Linked DNA regions of Cyanobium sp. PCC 7001. The protein of the gene in region 2 binds, or shares a complex with, the protein of the main gene of each other region. Links are inferred from orthologs where the notes say so. Each region holds a gene or a part of one and is shown on either strand. Other genes may lie near its edges. The genes, in order: hisF and hisH.

Region 1 (11,400 bases), 140 kb from region 2 along the record:
CGGAACCCCAGCTCCAGCGCCTGCTCCACCAGGGCCGCACCCGTGGGGAAGCGCTCCAGGCTGGCCTCCAGGTAGGCGTAGTGCTCCCGCAGCCCCGCCAGGGTGGCGGCCGGCACCACCACGCCCCGCAGGCAGAGGCGCTGCACCCGGGCGGTGATCCGGCCCTGCAGCTTGGTGGCATCAGCGCGGTTGAAATCGAGCACGGCGGCGCGCCCCCCGGGCCGCAGCAGGCGCAGCACCTCGGCCAGGCCGGCCCCCGGATCGGCGAGGTTGCGCAGGCCGTAGGCCATCGTCACCCCGTGGGCCATCCCGGCATCGAGGCCGGTGGCGAGGGCATCGGCCTGCAGCCACTGGAGCGGCAGCCAGGGCTGGAGAGCCGCCCTCGCGGCCGCCAGGCGCAGGGGCGCAGCGGCGGCGTCGAGGCCGATCACGCGGCCACCCGGCCTGACCGCGGCCGCCATCACCAGGGCCAGATCGCCGGTGCCGCAGCAGAGGTCCAGCAGGATCTGTCCCGGCCGCGGCCGCAGCCAGGCGATGGCCTGGCGCTTCCAGAGGCGGTGCTGCCCCAGGCTGAGCAGGTCGTTGAGAAGGTCGTAGCGCGGGGCGATCTGCTCGAAGAGGTCCTGAACCTGGCGCGGATCGCCCGGCCTAAAGCTGCCCATCCCAGGGGAGCACGAGCGAATCGGGCAGCATCTCAGGCAGCGACACCGCATCGAGACTCACGCCCCCCCTGGGCATGGCCTCCGGAGCCATCACCTGCAAGCGCACCGGCGCCGTGAAGGTGATCACCATCACGGTGGCGAGGCCCACGGCCGCCGAGCACACCATGCAGCCGGCCAGCATCAGGGAGAACTCCTGCCGGTCGTTGGCGGCCTGCATGAGCTGCAGGGCCCAGGCCACCAGCGCCACCACGGCAAACACCATCAGCAGGGCCAGGCCCCGGGCCAGGGTGGGAGGCAGGGAATGGAAGACGTTCAACGCGGTGACCGATCCGGGGACAGTCCTGCAACCGGAGGACCCACCTCTACGGTAACGACTCGTTATGACGGAACGTGAAGGACTCCGGTCCGAATGCCCCGGCACGGCAGGTCAGTCGAGACCCACTCTCTCCAGCGGCCGGATCGGCAGGCCCCGCGCCAGCAGGTCGATCTTGATCGCCTCCACGCTCAGCACGCCGTCGTGGAGCAGGGAGGCCAGCAGGGCGGCCGAGGCGGCGCCGCCACCGGGCTCCTGGCTGAGGGCGGCAGCGATGTGGTCGATGCAGCCCGCGCCGCCGGAGGCGATCACCGGCACGGGCACGGCATCGGCCACCGCGCGGGTGAGGGCGAGGTCGTAGCCCGCCTGGGTGCCATCGCCATCCATCGAGGTGAGCAGGATCTCCCCGGCGCCCAGCTCCACCACCCGGCGGGCCCAGGCCACCGCATCGAGTCCGGTGTTCTCACGCCCACCCTTCACATACACATCCCAGACAGGGCCGGCGGGCTGATCCACGGCGCCGGCAGGCTGGGTACGACGGCGTGCATCGATCGCCACCACGATGCACTGGGATCCGAAGCGGTCGGCGCCCCGGCTCACCAGCTCCGGATCCCGCACCGCCGAGGAGTTGAGGCTCACCTTGTCGGCGCCGGCGCGCAGCAGCTCGGTGATCCCCTCCACGCTCACGATGCCCCCCCCCACGGTGAAGGGGATGGTCACGGCCTCGGCGGTGCGCCGCACCAGATCCACCAGGGTGGCCCGGCCCTGGTGGCTGGCGGCGATGTCGAGAAACACCAGCTCATCGGCGCCGGCGGCGCTGTAGCGGCAGCCCAGCTCCACGGGGTCCCCGGCATCCCGCAGGCCCACGAAGTTGACCCCCTTCACCACCCGGCCGTCGGCCACATCGAGGCAGGGGATGATGCGCTTGGCCACCATGGGATCAGGGTAGGAGGCGGCGCCGGCGCTGTTGGGCAACACGGTTAAGGAGCACTGTTAAGGTTGCGCCACTTTTCCGTCGCGACGGCCATGGCCCAGGCTGCCACGATCAACGTGGGTTCCAAGGTGCGCGTGCTGCGCGTGCGTGATCGCATTCCGGCCGATCTGGTGGAGGCCCTCCAGAGCGATCCCACCGGCACCGTCACCGGCTTCCGCACCGTGGACGGCCAGGGCATCGGTGTGGTGGTGGAGCTGGGCGCCGGCCAGAGCGCCTGGTTCTTCGACGACGAAATCACCCTCGCCTGAGCCCCTTGACCGACAGCCCCGACCCCGCGGTGAGCAGCGGCTCGGCAGCTCGCCAGCTGCTGGGCATGAAGGGAGCCGCGGGCACGTCCAGCATCTGGAAGATTCGGCTGCAGCTGATGAAGCCGGTCACCTGGATTCCCCTGATCTGGGGGGTGCTGTGCGGCGCCGCCGCCTCGGGCCAGTTCAGCTGGACCCTTCCCAACGTGGGGGCCTCGGTCGCCTGCATGCTGATGAGCGGGCCGCTGCTGGCGGGCTACACCCAGACGATCAACGACTACTACGACCGCGAGATCGACGCGATCAACGAGCCCTACCGCCCGATCCCCTCCGGAGCGATTCCGCTGGGTCAGGTGAAGGCCCAGATCTGGGTGCTGTTGCTGGCGGGTCTGGCCGTGGCCTACGGCCTCGACCGCTGGGCCGGCCATGAACAGCCGGTGCTGCTGGTGCTGGCCCTGGGCGGCTCCTTCGTGAGCTTCATCTACTCCGCCCCACCTCTGAAGCTCAAGCAGAACGGCTGGCTGGGCAACTACGCCCTCGGGGCCAGCTACATCGCCCTGCCCTGGTGGGCGGGTCAGGCCCTGTTCGGCCAGCTCACCTGGGCCACCGCCCTGCTCACGCTGGCCTACTCCCTGGCGGGTCTGGGGATTGCGGTGGTGAACGACTTCAAGAGCGTGGAGGGCGATCGGGCCCTGGGGTTGCAGAGCCTGCCGGTGGTGTTCGGCATCGAGAAGGCCAGCTGGATCAGCGCCGGCATGATCGACCTGTTCCAGCTGGCGATGGTTGCGGTGCTGATCGCCATCGGGCAGCATTTCGCTGCCGTGCTGCTGGTGCTGCTGATCGTGCCCCAGATCACCTTCCAGGACATCTGGCTGCTGCGCGATCCGGTGGCGTTCGATGTGAAGTACCAGGCCAGCGCCCAGCCCTTCCTCGTGCTCGGCATGCTGGTGACGGCCCTGGCGATCGGCCACAGCGCCCTGGTGGCGTGATGTGAGCAGCACTGCCCCCACCAGAGCCGCGTCCAGCGGTCGCCCCAGTGGCCGCCGCTCAAGCGGCAGCCCCGGTGGCGGCAAACGCCGGCTGGTGTTCACCGGGGTGGCGGCTGCCCTGCTCGGCAGCGGCGTGGCGGTGGGGCAGTCGGTGGTGGTGGGCAGCTTCGACAGCATGCTGCCCGATGCCCGGGGCATCAACCACTACAACCGGCCCGGCACCCTCACCATCCTCTCGGCCGACGGCCAGGTGGTGCACAAAGTGGGCCCCGTGTCCCGCGAGAAGCTCTCGGCCAGCTCGATCCCGCCCCTGGTGGAGCAGGCCTTCATCGCCGCCGAAGACCGGCGCTTCTACCAGCACGACGGCATCGACCCGCTGGGCATCGCCCGGGCCCTGATCCGCAACATCTCCCAGGGCTCGGTGGAGGAGGGCGCCAGCACGATCACCCAGCAGCTGGCCCGCACCGTGTTCCTCAGCCAGGACCGCACCCTGGTGCGCAAGGTGAAGGAGGCGGCCCTGGCGGGCAAGCTCGAGCGCCAGCTCACCAAGCGCCAGATCCTCACCGAGTATCTGAACCTGGTGTATCTGGGCTCCAGCGCCTACGGAGTGGCGGATGCGGCCTGGATCTACTACTCCAAGAACCCCAACCAGCTGACCCTGCCGGAGGCGGCCCTGATCGCCGGCCTGCCGCCGGCCCCCTCGATCTATTCGCCGCTGGTGAACCCCGAGCTGGCCCTGGAACGCCGCGCGATCGTGCTGCGCCGCATGCAGGAGTCCGGCTACATCAGCGAGGCCGAGCGGCTGGAAGCCGATGGTGCGCCCCTGGGGCTCAGACCGGCCGAGCCCAAGTACTGGGTGAGCCGGGCGCCCTATTTCAGCAGCTGGGTGCAGCAGGAGCTGGCTGACGTCCTCACCCCCGAGCAGCTGGAGGTGGGCGGCGTCACGGTGCGCAGCAGCGTCAATCTGGCCTGGCAGGCCGAGGCCCAGAAGACGATCAACGCCTCCGCCCCGGGCAGCATGGAAGGCGCCCTGGTGGCGATGGAGCCTGGCACCGGGCTGGTGCGGGCGCTGGTGGGGGGCAAGGACTACGAGGCGAGCCAGTTCAACCGTGCCACCCAGGCCCTGCGATCACCGGGCTCCACCTTCAAACTGTTCGTCTACCTCACGGCCCTGAAGGAGGGGATGCTGCCGGAGCGGCGGGTGGTGGACAAGGCCCGCTGCTTCGCCGGCTACTGCCCCAAGAACTTCGGCAACCGCTACTACGGCACCGTCACCATGGTGCGGGCCCTGCAGAACTCGCTCAACGTGGTGGCGGTGTCTCTGCTGCAGGAGCTGGGATTCGACAAGGTGATCGCCACGGCGCGCAGCCTGGGCATCACCGGCCCGCTCGGCAAGTTCTACCCCCTGGCCCTGGGCGCCGAGGAGCAGACCGTGCTCGACATGACCGCGGCCTATGCGGCCATCACCAACAGAGGTGTGTACGTGAAGCCCACCCCCTTCGAGGAGATCCTGGGCCCCGACGGCGAACTGCTCTGGAGCCGCCGCAGCGACGGCGACCAGGGCCGCCGGGCCGTGGACAGCGACATCGCCGATGGCATGACCTGGATGCTGGAGCAGGTGGTGCGGGGCGGAACGGGCGGTGGCGCGGCCCTCGGCAACCGGCCCGTGGCCGGCAAGACAGGCACGTCGGAAGGAGGCCGCGACCTCTGGTTCATCGGCTCGATTCCCCAGCTCACCACCGGGGTGTGGCTCGGCTACGACAACAGCCGCGAGACCAAGAGCACCAGCGTGGTGGCCACCTATGCCTGGCGGCGCTTCATGGCCGCCATCACCAAGGACCTGCCGGTGCTGCAGTTCCCCCCCAAGCCCAGCCTCAGCGGCAGCTGGAAGCCGGCCAAGCCCACCAGGCCGGCCAAACCCGCCCCCAGCCGCAGCCAGCCGTCGAACCCGGAGCCCACCACCGAAGACAGGCCGCCGGTGGAGGACAGCACGGCGCCGCCGGGTCCGGCCGAGCCCGTGGCCCCGCCCGCCGAGCAACCCGAGCCCCCCGACGCCCCATCGACCCCGCGCGTGGGCGTGGATCCGGCTGCCCGCCCACGGGGCCCCGGCAGCACGCCGGCCCCAGCGCCCGCTCCTCCTCCGGCGCCCCCACCGCCGCCGCCGGCTCCACCACCGCCGCCGCCTCCTGCGCCCGCGGCACCGGCGCCACCCTGATCAGGGCGCCTGCAGCAGGGCGGCAAAAAAACCATCCCCACCGGCCGGCTCGGGCCAGGCCTGCCACTGCTCCAGCCCCCGCCAGCCGGGATGGGCAGCGAGCAGCGCCTCCACCACCGCGCCGTTTTCCTGCGGGTGCACCGTGCAGGTGGCGTACACGAGCCGACCTCCCGGCCGCAGCAGCGGCAGCAGACCCTCCAGCAGCCGGCGCTGCAGGGCCGCCAGCTCCGCGATCGCGCCGGGCTGCAACCGCCAGCGGGCATCGGCATGGCGGGCCAGGGTGCCGAGCCCTGAGCAGGGGGCATCCACCAGGATTCCATCGAACTGGCCGAGCCATTCGGGCCGCAGCTCCGCCAGGGCAGCGGCATCGGCGGCCAGGGTGTTCACGCCATTCAGCCCCAGCCGGGCCGCATTGCGCTCCAGCCGCTGCAGCCTGGCTGCGGAGCGATCCACCGCCCACACCTCCCCATCACCGCCGAGGCACTCGGCCATCTGGGTGCACTTGCCGCCGGGGGCGGCGCAGGCATCCAGCAGGCGCTCGCCTGGCCGGGGATGGAGCAGGGGCACCACCCGCTGGGCGTTGCGGTCCTGCACGCTCCAGTGCCCCTCCCGGAAGCCCGGCAGGCGGCGCAGATCCCCCACCCGCCCTTCGAGCGTGAGGGCATGGGGGCTGTGGGGCAGGGCCGCGGCATCGATGCCGGCCGCGGCGAAGGCGGCCAGCAGGCTGTCGCGGCTGCAGCGCAGCGGGTTCACCCGCAGGTCGAGGGCGGGAGGCTGGTTGGCGGCACTGGCGAAGGCCTCGGCCCGCTCCGGCGGCAGCCACTGGAGCAGCAGCGCGGCCAGCCAGTCCGGCAGGGACTGGCGCAGGCCCAGGCTGCCGGCCGCATCGCTCGGCAGGGTGAGGCCCTCCCAGGGGGGAGCGGCGGGCGAAGCGTGCCGGCGCAGGGCCTGCCGCAGCAGGCCGTTGGCCACTGGAGCCAGGCGGGCCAGGCCGCCGCGCTTGGCCAGTTCCACCGTGGTGCTCACGGCGGCGGCGGCCGGCACCCGCGTGCTGAAGAGGATCTGGTAGAGCCCGAGATGGAGCAGCCAGCGCAGCCGCGGCGGCTGGCGCTGGCTGCTCACCCGGCCGAGGGCGTCGAGCCAGGCGTCGAGCAGCCGCCGCTGGCGGATGGCGCCGTAGGCCAGCTCGGTGGCCAGGGCCCGGTCGGGCCCCTCGAGGGCGCTGCGCTGCAGGGCCCGCTCCAGTGCCACATCGGCGTAGGCGCCGCCGCCCACCGCCAGCAGCACCTCCCAGGCGAGCAGCCGTGGCGCCAGACCAGTGGCCGGCGCCGGAGCGGACGACACCGGAACCGAGGACGCATCGGCGGAGGCGGAATCAACCAAGCGGCGGCGGGTCCAGGGGCGGCACCCACAGATAGCGCCCCAGTGGCAGCTTGCCCTCGGCATCCACCGGGATGCCCTCGGCCAGCAGCAGCTGCCGCTGCATCCAGTCGCTGCCCTCCCGGCTGGGGGTGAAGCTGATCTGGCCGCGGGCGTTCACCACCCGGTGCCAGGGCACCGCCGAGGGCAGGGGAAGGCGGCGCAGGGCCCAGCCCACCTGGCGGGCGCAGCCGTAGGCGCCGATCGCCTCGGCGATGTGGCCGTAGGTGGCGAGGCGGCCGTACGGAATCCCGGCCACCTTGGCGTACACCCGGGCATCAAACGATTCGGTCATCCTCCATGCAGGGGCCTGAGGCGACCCCTAGGTTGGATGAGAGCGAAGCTACGGAAGAGGGAATCGGCATGGCAGTGACTGTGCAGGTGTTGCGCAAGGCCGACAAGGGCGCGCTGGTGAGGCCCGGCGACCGTGTTGCCGTGTTTTATGAAGGCTTTCTGACCAACGGTCTGCGCTTTGACGGCAACTACGACTTCAAGAACTATCGGGCCACCCGCAATTTCTTCCAGTTCGTTCTCGGCAGCGGCCAGGTGATCCCCGGCTGGGATCAGGCCCTGGCCAACAAGCGGCTCGGCAGCGTGCTCAAGCTCCGCATCCCCCCGGAGCTGGCCTATGGCCCCAATGGCCGCGCGCCCTTCATCCCCGGCAACGCCACGCTCGAGTTCACCGTGCAGCTGGTGGCCAAGCAGTCTCCGGGTGAGCCAACCGCTTCGGTGTTCCGCCTCGCCGACTTCCGCCTCAACGTGAAGAAGCTGGGCATCCCCAGCGAGGAGGCGCTGCTGAACGGTGTCAATCAGACGTTGATCGGGTACGACACCAAGGACCGGATGACGGGTGGCCCCAGGGTGGATCTGATCATCGGCCTGGATAAGAACGACAAGCTCATCGGCCTTCAGGGAGCAGACCGGCTGATCGGCGGCAAACGTAAAGATCGCTTCATCTACAAGAATGTGACGGACTCCCTGCCCGGGCAGGGCAACCGCGACGTGATCCTCGACTTCTCCGCCAAGCAAGGCGACAAGGTGGATCTGCGTGCCATCGACGCCAACCCCTTCAAGGCGGGCAATCAGAAGTTCCGCTGGATCGGCAAGCGCAAGTTCAAGGGCAAGCCGGGGTTGCTGCGCTTCCGCAACGGATTGCTCCAGGCCGACCTGAACAAGGACCGCATCCCGGATCTGGAAATCGCCCTGGCCAACGTGAACAAGCTGGGCCGTGGCAGCGTGGCGCTCTGATCCCAGGCACGGAACAGCGTTCCGCACACTGGTCTGAACGCCGTTGCCCCGATGCCGCTGCTGCCCCGCCGCTTCGAGCGCCTGCAGGCGGTGCTCAACCGCCGCATGGCCGACCTCACGGTGCTGCTGGAGCACGTGGAGAAGCCCCACAACCTCTCGGCGATCCTGCGCAGCTGCGATGCGGTGGGGGTGCTGGAGGCCCATGCGGTGTGCCTGAAGGGGCGGCTGCCCACGTTCAACAGCACGGCCCAGGGCAGCCAGAAGTGGGTGCCGCTGCATCGCCACCCCAGCGCGGCGGCCGCGCTGCAGAGCCTCAGGGAGCAGGGGTTCCGCCTCTACGGCACGCACCTCAGCGCCGAGGCGGTGGACTACCGCAGCTGCGATTTCACCGGCCCCACCGCCTTCGTGCTGGGAGCCGAGAAGTGGGGCCTCAGCCCGGAATGCGCCGGCCTGGTGGACCAGGCCATCGTGATTCCCATGAGCGGCATGGTGCAGTCGCTCAACGTGAGCGTGGCCACCGCCACCCTGCTGTTCGAGGCCCTGCGGCAGCGCCAGGCCGCCGGCACGGTGCCCAGCGCCGGCGAGGGGCTGGCGCCGGAGCGCTACCGGGCGCTGCTGTTCGAGTGGGCCTATCCGGAGGTGGCGGCCTGGTGCCAGCGGGAGGGCAGGCCCTACCCGGAGCTGGATGGGGAGGGGGCGATCACCGAAGCCCTGCCCCGCTCGATCCGGATGCGCTGCTAGGGGCGGCCGCGGCCCGGCGGAAACGGGGGAGTACCGTCGCTGAGGCCGTCCAGCTCGTGGCTGGCCAGTCTGCGGCTGCTGGCGCTCGGCAGCCACAGCGCCACAGCCAGGGCCACGAGCTCCAGGGGGATCTGGCGGCCGCCCAGCAGCACCACCGCCACGGCCACCACGGCGAGCATGCGCTGGAACAGGCTCCACACGTCGTCGCGATCGGCGCTGCCGGTGAACCAGAGCACCACCGCCAACACCAGCAACACCAGATCCAACCACCAGGGCATGGCCAGGGCCGCGATCGGGCCTGCGCACTCCAGATCAGTGTGGCGCGTCAGCGAGCGCCGCGCTTGAACAGCCCCGGCGCTTCAACGGGCGGCGCGCCCGGCCTGCCCCTCGCCGCTCAGCCAGCTCTCCAGACCCTCCCCGAGGAAGGAGAGGCCCAGCACCAGCACGAACATGGCCAGGCCCGGGTAGAGGGCCGTCCACCAGATGCCGGTGGGCAGGGCGGTGAGGGCCTGCTGCAGATCGCCGCCCCACTCGGGGATGGTTTCCGGCAGGCCCAGGCCGAGGAAGCCCAGCCCCCCGAGCACCAGCACAGCATCGGCGGCATTGAGGGTGAGCAGCACCGGCACCGAGGTGATCACGTTGCGGAAGAGATAGAAACGCAGGATCCAGAAGGCACTGGCGCCAAGGGAGCGGGCCGCCTCCACGTAGAGCTCGGCCTTCACCTGGGCCGTCTGGTTGCGCACCACCCGGAAGTACTGGGGGATGTACACCACGCAGAGGGCGGCGGCGGCATTGGGCAGACCACGGCCCAGCAGGAAGGCCAGCACCACCGAGAGCAGCAGCACCGGCAGGGTGTAGAGGGTGTCCATCAGCAGCACCAGCAGCCGGTCCACCCAGCCGCCCAGGTAGCCGCTCACCATGCCGAGGGGCACACCCACCACCAGAGCCACCACCAGGGCGAGCAGCACCACCTGCAGGGCCACGCCACTGGCGGCCAGGGTGCGCACGCACACGTCGCGGCCGAGGCGGTCGGTGCCGCACCAGTGCTGGGGCGAGGGTGGGGCGTAGATGGGGTTCTGCAGGCCTGCATTGGGATCGGGCAGCCAGCCGGCCTGAACCAGCAGTGGCGTGAGCACGGCCACCAGCCCGTAGGCGAGCACGATCAGCAGCCCCCAGCGGGCCATGCGCGCGGAGAGGGTGGTGGGTCGCCAGCGGAGAAGCACCGGGGCGGGGCAGCAGGCCCCATTCAACCGCCGCAGGCCAAGGGCAACGCTGGGGAGCACCAGAGGCCAGGGTCGCCAGCCCGTGAAAACCTGGCCCAGACTGCCGAGGCCCCAAGCGCTCCATCCCCGCCTTGTCCGGCCCCCGCCTGCTGATCGTGGATGACGACCCGGAGCTGCGCCGCTTCCTGCGCACCGAACTGGAGCTGGAGGGCTACAGCTGCGAGGAGGCGAGCACCGGACAGCAGGCCCTGCAGCGGGTGCGGGCCGGTGGCTGGGAGCTGCTGCTGCTCGACTGGAGCCTGCCCGATTTCAGCGGCGTGGAGATCTGCCGCCGCCTGCGGTCCACCGGCGACACCACCCAGGTGCTGATGGTGACGGCCCGCGACGATGTGCAGGAGCGGGTGGCGGCCCTCGATGCCGGCGCCGACGATTACCTCACCAAGCCCTTCTCCATCGAGGAGCTGCTGGCGCGGGTACGGGCACGGCTGCGGCGCCGTGGCGCCGAACAGACCCAGGAGCCGGCCCTGCAGGTGCTGAGCCTGGCGGATCTGGAGATGGTACCGGCACGCCACGAGGTGAGCCGGGCGGGGGCCGTGGTGACGCTCACCAACACGGAATACGAACTGCTGAAGCTGCTGCTGGAGCACCCGAAGCAGGTGCAACGCCGCGCCGACATTCTCAAGGCGGTGTGGGGCGAAACCTGGGTGGGCGACGACAACGTGCTGGATGTCTACATCCGCTCGCTGCGGCGCAAGCTGGAGCCGCCGGGGTCCACCACCTTGATCCAGACGGTGCGTGGCGTGGGCTTCATGCTGCGGGAGGGCGAGCCACGCTCCTGAGCTCCCGCGGGGCCGCCGGCAGCCACAGCTGGAACTCTGCTCCACCGTCCGGCGCGTCCACCACCCCCACACGGCCGCCCATCGCCTCCATCAGCAGCTTCGCCACGGCGAGGCCGATGCCGCTGCCGCGCTGCTCGGCCCGCAGGCCGGCCGAGCCACGCACGAACCGCTCGAAGATGAGCTGGCGCTCATCGGGGATCACGCCGGGGCCTTGGTCCCGCACCCAGAACTGCAGGCCGCCGTCGGCAGCGGATCTGGCCCCCACAGTCACCGGAGCGGTGGCCGGGCTGTAGCGCAGAGCGTTGTCCACCAGGGCGGTGAGGCATTGCTGCAGACGGTCGGGATCCCCCCAGGCGAGCAGGGGCGCCTCGTGGGCCGGGTGGTCGTCGCTGGGGGCCAGCCGCAGCCGGCCCTGGGCAGTCGCGGCCATGCGCTCGTACAAGGCCAGAAGCACGTCATCGGCCTGCAGGGGCTGGCGCCGCAGGCTGAGGCGGCCGGAATCCTGACGCGCC
Region 2 (11,439 bases):
GAGCCGCTGATCACGCCGATCAGTCCACTGCCCCGGCTCGGGTTCAGAGGGTGCGCAGGCAGGCCGCCACCGACTCCACTTCGGGCAGGGCTTCGATCCTGGCCAGGGCCCGGCGGAAGTCGGCCTCCAGCACCTCATGGGTGACCACCACGATCTCGGCATCCGCATTGCCGCCGTCCTTGTCCTGGGCCGCGAAGTCGTGGGCCGCGAACTGCACGATCGATCGGATCGACACGCCGGCGTCGCCGAAGCAGGTGCCGATCTTGCCGATCACCCCCGCCTCGTCCCGCGTCCTGAGCCGCACGTAGTTGCGGTGGGTGGTGAGGGATCCCTCCACCAGCGCGCAGGTGCGCCAGCTGCCGGCCGCCAGCAGGGGATCGAGGCCTCCGCCGGATCCCCCCGTGGCCTGCCGGATACCGGCGATGTTGAGGATGTCCGCCACCACGGCCGAGGCGGTGGGGCCGGCCCCGGCCCCCGGGCCGTAGAACATCACCTGGCCCACGGGGTCGCCTTCCACCAGGATCGCGTTGTTCACCCCGTTCACCCCGGCCAGGGGGTGGGTGCTGGGCACCAGGGTGGGATGCACCCGCACGTCCAGGAGGGGATGGTCGCTGCTGGCGTCTGAGCCGTCGGCCTCCATCAGCTGGGCCACGGCCAGCAGCTTCACCACGAAGCCCAGACGGTCGGCATAGGCCACATCGCGGGCCTCGAGCTGGTCGATGCCTTCGGTGGGAATGGCACTGCGGGGCACGGTGCCGCCGTAGGCCAGGCGGGTGAGGATGGCGATCTTGTCGGCGGCGTCACCGCCCTGCACGTCGGCGGCGGGATCGGCCTCGGCGTAGCCCAGCCGCTGGGCATCGGCCAGCACATCGGCGTAGGCGGCGCCCTCGGCGGCCATGCGGCTGAGGATGTAGTTGGTGGTGCCGTTGATGATCCCGCTCACCCGCTGGATCCGGTTGCTGCCCAGGGACTGCTTCAGCGGCTCGATGATCGGGATGCCGCCGCCCACGGCGGCCTCGATCAGCACGTAGACCCCCTGTGCGGCGGCTGCGGCGGCGATCTCCTCGCCATGGCGGGCGATCACGGCCTTGTTGGCCGTGACCACGGGCTTGCCCGCGGCGATCGCCCGCAGGATCAGGGTGCGGGCTGGCTCGAGGCCGCCCATCACCTCCACCACAATGTCCACGGCCGGGTCATCGACCACCGCCTCGGGATCGGTGGTGAGCAGCTCGGCCGGCGGCGCCAGCGGCCGGGAGCGGGTCAGATCCCGCACCGCCACCCGCTGGAGCCGCAGGGCGGCCACCAGGGGATGGCGGCCTTCAGGGCTGGCCAGAATGCTCGCCACACCGGCGCCCACTGTGCCCAGTCCGAGCAGGCCGATGCCGATGGTCATGCTGTGGTGCCCCGCAATGGCAGGATCCTAGAAATCAGGCCGCCAGGGCTCTGGCCTGGGCCTGCATCATCGCCATGATGTTGAGGAAGCCGTTGGCCCGCGACGGCGTGAGGCTGCCCTGCAGCCCGGTGGCGGCGATGAAGGCGGGATCGATGGCCGCGGCCTGTTCGGGGGTGAGGCCCTCCAGACCCTCGATCAGCAGGGCCAGCAGGCCCTTGGTGATGGCGGCGTCCGAGTCGCCCCGCCAGTGCAGGTGGCCATCCTGCAGCTCGCCCACCACGTACACCTGGGACACGCACCCCTTCACCTTGAAGGTGTCGGTGCGGAATTCCTCCGGCAGGGGTTCGAGCTTCTTGGCCAGCCACAGCACGTATTCGTACCGGCGCCTGGGATCGGAGGTGCCGGCCAGGCGCGCCACGATGCTGTCCAGGGCGGGGCTGCCCGTGGCCCCCGGTTTGGGCTCGGCCATTCAGAAACGGCGACGCAGCGCCAGCATGCCTGCTGCGCCCCCGCCGATGAGGGTGAGGCCCGCCAGGAGGACCCAGGGATCGTTCACCAGCCCAGGGTTGCTGATCGCTGTCCGCACCGGCGCTGCCGGGCGCAGGCCCAGGCTGGGGGCGGCGCTGCCGGTTTCGTTCAGCTCCAGATAGTCGCGGTGGCCGGGCCCGCGGTCCACCTGCACCTCCCAGTCCTTGGCGGCCGGGCTGGGCAGGCTGAAACGGATGCGGCCGCTGGCATCGGTGCGGCCCACCTCGATCGGCTCTCCGCCTGGGGGAAGCAGCCGCACCACGGCGTCATCGGCGGGTTCGCCGTTGCTGAAGCGGCTCTCCAGCATCAGCTCGTCGTTGAGGGCCGTGATCCTCTCGAGACTGCTCTCGATGGCGTGGCCCCACACCGGCGACGGCCCAGCCACGGTGAAACCAAGGGCAGCGGCCGCGACCAGAGGGCTCAGGCCCCGGGCGGAGAGAAGCGAGGGCAGGACCATGGTTCGCCGGGGATTCAGGACAGGGCTCAGGAGTCTTTCCAGCGACTCTCGCGCGTTTTGCCGGCCTGCACCATCCGCAGCATGGAGGTGACCATCATCGACAGGGCGTCGTGGCTGTCGCTGCGACCCGCCAGCTCCGAGGCCAGAACCCGCTCGGCGGCGCTGGGCGCCCCGGCTGGCGAGGAGCTCGCCATGGACAGGGATCCGGCGGTCATCGTCACGGGGCGAAATGAGCAATGGGGCGATCTTCGCAGAGGTTCATGGCCAGTCCCAGTCCTGTTGCGGCTTTGTCAAGGTTCGCGACACAGCCGGGTGAGGCCTGCCTCGCTGATCCACCCATCCATCGGGATGTCCCAGGGCTCCTGCGGCAGCCGATCGACCACGCAGCCCTGGGGCAGCACCGCCAGGGCCTCCACCCGTCGCCAGTCGGGGTCGCTGCGCAGCCGGTCGTACCAGCCACCGCCATAGCCGAGGCGGATGCCGCGCCGGTCGACGGCCAGCGCCGGCACCAGGATCAGCCGCAGGTCGGAGGCGGCCAGATCGCCGGCGGCGGCCGGGGGAGCTGGAATGCCACAGGCATCGGCCTGCAGCTCGGTGCCCGGTTGCCAGGGGCGATAGTGCAGGCGGCCGGCTGCGATCGCCGGCAGGGCCAGACGGCCGCGGCAGGCTGCTGACCCCTGCAGCACCGGCCGCAGATCGGGCTCGCCCGGCAGGGGCCAGTACAGGCCCAGCCAGCCGCTCTCTGCTGGCTGGGTGGGATCGCGTGGCGCTGCCGCCGCCAGCAGAGCGGGCACCTGGGCGGCCAGCACCTCCGCGAGTGCCCCGGCGCAGGCCGGCAGCAGGCTGCGGCGCCGTTCACGGAACTGCCGCCGCAGCTGACGCTTCCGGGCCGCAGAGGCAGACGGGGACTCGGGATGGGGCATCACCGCTGGAACCAGCCCGTGAGGGCGGCTGCGAGGGCATCGGCGGCATCGTCCGGTCGTGGAGGGGCTTCGAGCGCCAGCTCCCGCATCACGGCCTCGAGCACTTCGGCCTTCTCGGCATGGCCGTTGCCGGTGAGGGCCTGCTTGATCTGCATCGGCGGCAGCTCCATCACCGGCACCTGGAAGCGGGCCAGGGTCATGATCACCACGCCCCGTGCCTGCACCACGGCGATGGTGGTGCTGGAGCGGTAGAAGAAGAACTTCTCCACCACCGCCAGCTGGGGCTGCCAGCGCCGCAGCAGCACCCGCAGGTCGGCGGCGATCTCCACCATCCGCTCTCCCTCGCTGCGGCCGGCATCGGTGCGGAGGATGCCGCAGTCGAGCAGTTGCTGGGGCTGGGCCGTGGCTCCCGGCTGCTCCTGCACCTCGATCACGCCGTAACCCACCCGGGCCAGGCCCGGATCGATGCCGAGGATGCGCACCGGGCCGGGCCCGTCCCTAGGCCACCAGGGCCAGTTCGAACTGGCTCCGGTCGCTGGCGTCGGGGCGGTCGAACACCTTGCAGAACACCTTCACCACCCGCTCGCCGGAGTCGATCTGTTCCAGGGGATCCTTGCGCAGGCGGTGGCGCAGGCAGCAGGCGGCCACCCGGGCCACGTCGTCTTCGGTCACCTCGGTGCGGCCCTCGAAGGCGGCCAGGGCGCGGGCGGCCCGGTTGGTCACGATGTCGCCGCGCAGGCCGTCCACGTCGAGCTCACCGCACACGGCGGAGATGCGGATGCGCAGGTCGTCGTCGATCTGCACCTGGGGCAGGCGGTTCTGGGCCTCCACCACCCGGGCCTGCAGGGTGTCCTGTGTGGTCTGCACCGCGGCGTTGAAGCCGTCGGGATCGTTGTCGAAGGCGGTGCGCTGGTCCACCACCTGCACCCGCAGTTCGGGATCGCGCACGGTGCGCACCTCCACGCTCATGCCGAAGCGATCCAGCAGCTGGGGCCGCAGCTCCCCCTCTTCGGGGTTGCCCGAGCCGATCAGCACGAAACGGGCCGGGTGCCGCACGCTCACGCCCTCCCGCTCCACCGTGTTCCAGCCCGAGGCGGCCGAATCCAGCAGCACGTCCACCAGGTGGTCGTCCAGCAGGTTCACCTCATCCACGTAGAGCAGGCCGCGGTTGGCCTTGGCCAGCAGACCGGGCTCGAAGGCGCGCACCCCCTCGCTGAGGGCCTTCTCGATGTCGATGGTGCCGCAGAGGCGGTCTTCGGTGGCGCCCAGGGGCAGGTCCACCATCGGCACCTGGCGCTGCTCCACCGGCAGCTGTTCCCCCTGCTCGGCCCGCTGGCGCACCTCGGCGCTCTGCAGATCCGGATCGTCGGGGGAGCTGTTGTAGGGATCGCCCGCGACCACGGGGATCTCGGGAAGAAGATCGGCCAGGGCGCGGATCGTGGTGCTCTTGCCCGTGCCCCGGTCGCCCATGATCATCACCCCGCCGATGCGGGGATCGATGACATTCAGCAGCAGGGCCAGCTTCATCTCCTCCTGCCCCACGATCGCGGTGAAGGGGAAGACCCGGCGCTTGCGGGCTTGCGTCACGGTTGGCGGCTGGCTGGGGTCGGAGGGGATTGTTTCACAGGCAACAGGCTGAGCACCTGGGGCGGGGTGGCGTCGGCCGGGTAGATGAGCCGCACCCGCAGGCTGCGGTGGGCGCCCGGCGCCAGGCTCACGGTGCCCAGGGCCGGCCCTGGATCGCCGGCCCGCTGCACCAGATGGAAGCGGCGGCGGCCGCTGGTCCGTCCGCCGGGGCCATCCAGGCCGCTCACCTCCACCGGCCCCCGGAACATCACGGCCTTGGCGGGGGTGGTGTTGAAGCGCAGTCCGCCCTGGGGCTGATCGCCCTTGATGGGCGACTCCAGGGCAAGCTGCAGCTGCACGGGAGTGGTGCCGGTGTTGCGCAGCGGGATGGTGAGGTCATACTCGACCCCGTAGTTGCCGTGGGCGGCCCAGGCGGTGCCGGGATAGAAGGCCTTCAGTTCGGCGGTCTGCACCTGGCCGGTGCCCAGGGTGCCGCGCTCGAGCGAGGCGATCGGCCAGGAGATCGGCGCGGCGCTGGCCGGCAGCCAGGCCTTGTCCGGGGCGGTGATCGTGCCCCTCCAGACGCTGCCCACCTGCACGCCGCTGACCCTGGAGTAGATGATCCGGCCGCTGGCCCCCCGCGGCGTGGGCGTGTGCTCCTTCGGACTGAGCCCTCCGTCCAGCAGGCGGGCCCAGGTGTCGGCCGGGGGCGGGGCATCGTTGGGTCCGAAGGCGGCCAGGGTGGCCAGGCTCACCGGACCGCTGCTGAGCAGGCGCATCTGCAGGTTGCGGCCGTTCAGCAGGGGATCGAGCCCCCGCACCGGCAAGGGCAGCACCACCAGGGTGCTCGGCTGGTCCGGGGCGAGGGTCCATTCGCGCGCCAGTTCAGGGCTGCGCCGGCGGGCCAGCAGTTCGCCCGCCACCCGGCTGCCCGGTCCGGCGTAGGCCGGGGTGGTGGTTTCCTCCAGCAGGGGCGGCAGGGGCAGGAACGGGGCGCCCGCCATGGCCGGATCGAGCGACTGCGACAGGGCGGTGGAGCCTCCGAGCAGGCGCAGGGTCACCGGCTTCGGCCCCCGCGGCTGGGCCACCACCGCCAGCCACAGGGTGGAGTCGAGGGTGTCCGGCTTGCCGGCATACACGTGGTGGCTGAACAGATCGAAGCTGCCGCTGAGGGGCACATCCAGATGGGCCTCGGGCACGCCGCGGCCCCGGCCGGGGAAGGTGGAGAGCAGGATCCCCGGCCCCGTGATCAGCTCCGGATTGTTGTCGTTCACCACCAGCACGGTGTCCAGGCCGCCGGGGAGGGGGGCCACCGTCTGGGAGCGGAGCATGGGGGGCGCCGGAGCCGGAGCCGCCGGGGCCGCCGCTGGTGCCGCCCCCGTGGGCAGCACCAGGCCCGTGGCGGCGACCACGCCGGTGGCCGTGGAGAGCAGGAGACGGAGCGGGGAGATCATCGGCGGCCCACGAGGGTTTTGGCGGTTTCGGCGGCCATCGAGCGGATCAGCTCGGCGGAGCGCGGGTCGTTGAACGGCCCCTTCACCATGAAGGCGGCCACGGCCCGCTGGCCGGTGGGGAGATGGATCAGGGCGGCGTCGGAGTAGGCGATGCCGATGTCGCCGGTCTTGTTGTACACGGTGACGCCGAAGCTCAGCAGTTCGCTGTCCGGGTCTGCGGCGTCCTTGCCCAGGCCCTGAAGCAGTCCGAGCGGGATCAGGGTGTTGGTGCGGGAGGTGCCCATGATCTCGCGAAACAGATCCCGAGCCCGCGGACTCAGTGTCTCGCCGGTGTCCACCAGGGCGATCGACTTGGCCAGGTCGCGGGCGCTGGTGGTGTTGGTGCCCTCGAGATCCGGCAGCCAGTTGTTGATCACCGTGGCCGGCAGTCCCAGGGCCTGGAAGCGGGCGTTGAGCTTCTCCTTGCCCCCCAGACGCTTGATCAGGAGGTTGGTGGCGCTGTTGTCGCTCACCCGGATCATCTCGGTGGCCGATTCGAAGAAGGGGAAGCGGGTGCCCACCGGCCTGCTGGCCATCCAGCCGGCGCCACCCCCCACCACCTCCTTGGTGAGGGGCAGGGGCTCGTTCCAGCGGATCTTGCCCGCGTCCACATCCTCCAGGCCCGCCAGCAGGATGGGGGTCTTGATCGAGCTGGCGGCGGGCAGGGCCTGATCGGCCTGCAGTTCGGCATAGCGACCGTCATCCAGCACCAGCAGGAAGCCGCTGGCCTGAAGCCCCTGCTGGGCAGCCGCCAGGCGGGCCCAGGACTCGCTCAGGGCGGTGAGCTTCTTCTTCGGCTCGAAACGCCCCGGATCCAGGGTGCTGGCCGAAGCCTGGTTGCCGGGGTCGAGCTTCGGAGCATCCACCGCGCCGGTGGCCAGGTGGGGAGCCAGCAGCTTGAGCCCCGTGCCCGCCAGCACCCCCAGCCCGATGCCCATCACGGTGAGACGCAGCAGCAACCGCAGCGGGTGGCCCCAGCCGGTGCGCGGGGGCTCGGGTGGGCGGCCAGCAGTCAATGGAGGCAGGCGGCGAAGGTCACGACGCTAGGAGGGAGCTGCCGGGCTGCAGCCGGGGGGGTTGGCGCCCTGACGGCTGGCCCAGCGCAACTGGCGCACCATGCCGCGCAGCAGGGCGACCTCGCCGCTGCTGATCCCGCCCCGCTGCAGCAGCGCCCGCACCTTGGCCATGCGGGCATCGGCCGTGTGGGGATAGAGGAATCCCACCTCCAGCAGGAGAGCTTCGGCGTCAGCCACCAGCGCCTCCAGCTCGCCGCGGCGGCAGGGTTCGAGAACCTCTTCAGGTGGTTCGGCGGCATGTGCTGTCCTCTGCACCTGCCCATGCCAGGCGTGCAGGGCCAGCGCCACGGCATGGGAGAGGTTCAGGGAGGTGTAGGCCGCGGCCGTGGGCAGGGTGAGCAGGTGGCCGGCCTGGAGCAGTTCCCCATTGCTCAGCCCCCGGTCCTCGCGGCCGAACACCAGCGCCACCGTCTGATCGCAGGGGCCGCCGGACAGCCAGGCCAGGCTGGTCTCGGGGCCCTGCAGTGGCAGGGGTTCGCCGTCGCGGCGGCCGCTGGTGGCCACCACGCGGTGGCAATCGGCCACGGCGGAGGCCAGATCCGGATGGAGCGCGGCCTGATCGAGCACGGACGCCCCATGCACGGCCATGCGGCGGGCCTCCTCCCCGAACGGATCGCAGCGGGGGGACACCAGACGGAGCTGCTGCACCGCGAAGTTGGCACAGAGCCGGGCCACGCTGCCCACGTTGAGGGCTCCCGCCGGTTCCACCAGCACCACCACCAGGGGCGGCTTCACACCAGTCCGTTCAGGTAGGCCAGCAGGTCGGCCATGGCCTGGGGCTCGGGCTGGAAGCGAGGCATCGGCGGGGTCCGGCCGCTCACCACCTGCTGGATGAGCTGGCGCTGGCTCTTGCGCTGGGACACCCCATGCAGATCGGGACCCACCAGCCCCTGGGCGGCGATGCCGTGGCAGCCGGCGCAGTTGAGCCGGAACAGCCGGGCCCCATGTTCCACCGACCCCCGCAGCTCCAGGGTCTGGCGGGTGTAGGGATCGGTGCGGGCTGCCGGCAGCACCAGCAGAGCCAGCACCACGCAGGCGGTGGCGGCCGCCAGCACCAGGGCGGCCACCAGGCCGCGGGGCATGGCGGGTTGGACGATCTGGCTGTTCATCGCGACGCCTGGGGTTGGTGGGTCAGAACGGGGTTCTGATCGCCTGATCCCGAGCCTGCTCCAGCGACCGCTCCAGGGAGCGTCCTGGAGCGGGGAGGCTGGATCGGCGGTCGCGATCCGCTGGGACCCGGTACGGGAGAACGGTGGGCAGGCATGGGAAGATTGTGGCGCGAAAGCCCTCCCCTGCGCTCCCATGATCGAACCCCTGCTCTGCGGCATCGTGCTCGGTCTGATCCCGGTGACGCTGCTCGGCCTGTTCGTGGCGGCCTGGAACCAGTACCGCCGCGGCAGCGTGCTGGACGTCTGAAGCCCGGATTTCAGCTCTGCAGGGCGCTGCCCCCGGTATCCGGCTCCAGAAGAATCACCGTGGTGGTGCCGTAACGGCGGCGGTCCCTGTCCCGCCACCCCTCGGGCGTGGCGGGACAATCAGCTGTGGCGCACTCGAGCACCAGGCAGCCGCCCTCAGCCAGCCAGCCCCCCGCCGCCACCGCCCGGGCCAGGTCGCCATAGAGCCCGGCGGCATAGGGCGGATCGGCATAGATGATCGTGAAGGGCTCACCGGGGCAACCCCGCTGCAGCCAGCGGATGGCTTCGCCGCCGTGGAGCTCCACCTGGGGCGCCGGCCTTCCATCGTTCCGGTTCGCCTCGCCGGTCTGAACCAGATGAAGGTTGTGGCGGGCCACCGCCGCGATGCGCGGATCCTGTTCTACCGCCACCACCCGGCGGGCTCCCCGTTGCAGGGCCTCACAGGCCATCACGCCGCTGCCGCTGAACAGATCCAGCCAGGCTGCGCCACGCAGCTCACGGGCCAGCAGGTTCATCACCGCCAGGCGCACCCGGGATGCCGTGGGCCTGGCCCTGTCGCCGGGGGGACTCTGGAGCTTGCGGCCGCCGCTCAGCCGCAGGGTCATGGCTCCGCTGCCGCGTCTCCCCTGCCCGCCTGCTCCGTGAGCCAGTGGAGCCAGCGCTGCAGCATCGCCTGGCCGGCCAGGGCCGACTTTTCGGGGTGGAACTGGCAGGCTCCGATGCGGCCCTGCCACACCGCGGCGGTGATCCGCTCACCCGCGAAGTCCACCCGGGCCGTGGTGCAGGCCGGATCGGCAGGCACGGCTGCAAAGGAGTGCACGAAATAGACCCAGGCCTCGGGGGCGTCCGCCGGCAGCAGCGGACTCGGGCTCCCCGGCACCAGGGGCTCCCAGCCCATGTGGGGAATCGGGTGGCCGGGTTTGCGGGGCAGGGCCTTCACCCGGCCGGGAATGACCCCCAGGCCGGCGGCGCTGCCCTCGTCGCTGCCCTCGAACAGCAGCTGCAGGCCCAGGCAGATCCCCAGCAGGGGACGCCCCGCCGCGCACCAGCGCCGGATGGCGGTGGCCAGGCCGCTGTGCTCCAGGCGCTCCATGGCGGGGTCGAAGGCACCCACGCCCGGCAGCACCAGGGCGTCGCAGGTCTCCATGGCGTCGGCCCCGTGCACCGGCACCAGGCTGGCGCCGAGGCGCTCGAAGGCCCGTTGCACCGAATGCAGGTTGCCCATGCCGTAATCGATCAGACCGATGCGGGTCATCGCAGCGCGGGGATGGCGTCCGGCAGGTCCAGCCCGTTGAGGCTGTCGATGAGCTGGTAGAGCCGGCCCATGCGGCGCTTGTCGAAGTGGAAGCGGAGGCAGGGCCGCAGGAAGCCGCGCTCGTCGATGGTTTCGGCGGCCTGGATCACGCCCTGATCCACCAGATCGTCATAGTCGCGGTTGAGCTGATCCAGCGCCGGCGGGGGCACCGCATGGTTGAGCAGCAGCTCCACCCGGTCCTGCCGAAGGGCGGCAGCGTGGTACACGCGGTAGAAGCGGCCGATCTGCTCCATGGCCTCGCGGGCACTCTGGGTGAGGAACAGCAGGGAGGAATCCTCCGGTGAAATCAGCCCGCGCTGGCGCATCGTGGCCAGGCTGTGCTCGTGCCAGCTGAGCCAGAAGGGATCGTCCGGTGGCGCCAGCAGCACCAGGGGCATCGGCGGTGTTCGTCCCGTCTGGATCAGGGTGAGGGACTCGAACAGTTCATCGAGGGTGCCGAAGCCTCCGGGCAGCACCACCAGAGCATCGCTCTCCCGCAGGAAGAACAGCTTGCGGGTGAAAAAGTAGCGGAAGTGGAGCAAGCGGCCATTGCAGCTGCTCACCACGGGGTTGGGATGCTGCTCGAAGGGCAGATCCACGTTCAGGCCGATGCTGTGCTCGCAGCCGGCCCCGAGGTTGGCGGCCTCCATGATGCCGCCGCCGGCGCCGGTGATCACCTCGAAGCCGGCCGCCACCGCCTCCTCAGCCAGCTCCCGCGCCAGGGCATGGCTGGGGTCGTCGGCGGTGGTGCGGGCGGAGCCGAACACCGACACCTTGCGCACGTCCCGCTGAGGGCGGAACACATCGAGGGCCTCGCTGATGTCGGCAAGGGTGCCCTCCACCATGTGCCAGGCCTCGGGTTCGGACTCGTGGCGGCACAGGGAGAGCAGGGACACCAGGGCCCTGTCGATCAGCCGACGCTGGGGATGGCCTTCGATCGCTTCGGCGAGGGCATCAATGGGGCTGGTGCCTCCACCACGTTCAGCGGCGCTGCAGGGAGAGGGAAGGCCGCTCACGGCCGCGGGCTCGGCACGGGGTTCAGAGGTATTTGGTGATGGTTCCGGAGAGGGTGGTCTTGGGCACGGCACCGACCACGGTGTCCACTTTCTGGCCGCCCTTGAACACCATCAGGGTGGGAATGCTGCGGATTCCGTACTGACTGGCGACGTTGGGGTTTTCGTCAGTGTTCAGCTTGAAGACCTTGATCTGACCCTCGAATTCCTTGGCGATTTCATCCACGATCGGCGCCACCATGCGGCAGGGGCCACACCAGGGGGCCCAGAAGTCAACCAGC

Evidence for each region.
Region 1: the proteins of hisH (region 2) and hisF are in contact, whole or in part, in a crystal structure (PDB 6RU0), measured with the Thermotoga maritima proteins. The link is inferred for Cyanobium sp. PCC 7001 from one-to-one orthologs. Residues at the interface, in WP_004080484.1 of Thermotoga maritima: Asn15, Arg18, Arg22, Arg117, Leu118, Pro119, His120, Met121, Gly122, Trp123, Asn124, Asn134, Gly135, Tyr136, Tyr138, Val140, Tyr158, Glu180, Lys181, Ser182, Ser183, Lys184, Ile185; in WP_004080486.1 of Thermotoga maritima: Met1, Leu2, Ala3, Arg5, Ser40, Glu41, Asp45, Glu46, Ala70, Glu71, Ile73, Asp74, Ile75, Pro76, Phe77, Asp98, Lys99, Ser122, Gln123, Glu161, Thr195, Leu196, Asn247, Arg249, Glu251.

What each region holds. Positions count from the first base shown.
Region 1 is NZ_DS990556.1:1,307,603-1,319,002, forward strand. What follows is about bases 1-2,946. They hold hisF (imidazole glycerol phosphate synthase subunit HisF), read right to left. Parts: upstream 1,912-2,946; coding sequence 1,090-1,911; downstream 1-1,089. Other genes in these bases: ubiE (bifunctional demethylmenaquinone methyltransferase/2-methoxy-6-polyprenyl-1,4-benzoquinol methylase UbiE), read right to left, coding at 1-662; CPCC7001_RS06425 (hypothetical protein), read right to left, coding at 649-978; CPCC7001_RS06435 (DUF2862 domain-containing protein), read left to right, coding at 2,002-2,217; chlG (chlorophyll synthase ChlG), read left to right, coding at 2,223-2,946. In the rest of the region: more of chlG, read left to right, coding at 2,947-3,203; CPCC7001_RS06445 (transglycosylase domain-containing protein), read left to right, coding at 3,298-5,418; CPCC7001_RS06450 (16S rRNA (cytosine(967)-C(5))-methyltransferase), read right to left, coding at 5,419-6,801; CPCC7001_RS06455 (MGMT family protein), read right to left, coding at 6,794-7,132; CPCC7001_RS14015 (FKBP-type peptidyl-prolyl cis-trans isomerase), read left to right, coding at 7,201-8,085; tRNA (guanosine(18)-2'-O)-methyltransferase TrmH, read left to right, coding at 8,137-8,826; CPCC7001_RS06470 (hypothetical protein), read right to left, coding at 8,823-9,104; CPCC7001_RS06475 (ABC transporter permease), read right to left, coding at 9,186-10,010; CPCC7001_RS06480 (response regulator transcription factor), read left to right, coding at 10,181-10,888; CPCC7001_RS06485 (sensor histidine kinase KdpD), read right to left, coding at 10,857-11,400.
Region 2 is NZ_DS990556.1:1,168,009-1,179,447, reverse strand. The notes cover bases 8,280-11,264. They hold hisH (imidazole glycerol phosphate synthase subunit HisH), read right to left. Parts: upstream 10,107-11,264; coding sequence 9,453-10,106; downstream 8,280-9,452. Other genes in these bases: trxA (thioredoxin), read right to left, coding at 11,184-11,264; CPCC7001_RS05695 (LOG family protein), read right to left, coding at 10,103-11,161; rsmD (16S rRNA (guanine(966)-N(2))-methyltransferase RsmD), read right to left, coding at 8,863-9,456; petG (cytochrome b6-f complex subunit V), read left to right, coding at 8,739-8,852; CPCC7001_RS05715 (cytochrome c), read right to left, coding at 8,280-8,545. Outside these bases: CPCC7001_RS05765 (homoserine dehydrogenase), read right to left, coding at 44-1,393; CPCC7001_RS05760 (SufE family protein), read right to left, coding at 1,428-1,862; CPCC7001_RS05755 (hypothetical protein), read right to left, coding at 1,863-2,378; CPCC7001_RS05750 (hypothetical protein), read right to left, coding at 2,405-2,572; CPCC7001_RS05745 (5-formyltetrahydrofolate cyclo-ligase), read right to left, coding at 2,669-3,301; crossover junction endodeoxyribonuclease RuvC, read right to left, coding at 3,301-3,783; bchI (magnesium chelatase ATPase subunit I), read right to left, coding at 3,800-4,888; CPCC7001_RS05730 (DUF3370 domain-containing protein), read right to left, coding at 4,885-6,321; CPCC7001_RS05725 (serine hydrolase), read right to left, coding at 6,318-7,319; CPCC7001_RS05720 (RNA methyltransferase), read right to left, coding at 7,404-8,171; more of CPCC7001_RS05715, read right to left, coding at 8,168-8,279; more of trxA, read right to left, coding at 11,265-11,439. UniProt on the Escherichia coli protein: IGPS catalyzes the conversion of PRFAR and glutamine to IGP, AICAR and glutamate. The HisH subunit catalyzes the hydrolysis of glutamine to glutamate and ammonia as part of the synthesis of IGP and AICAR.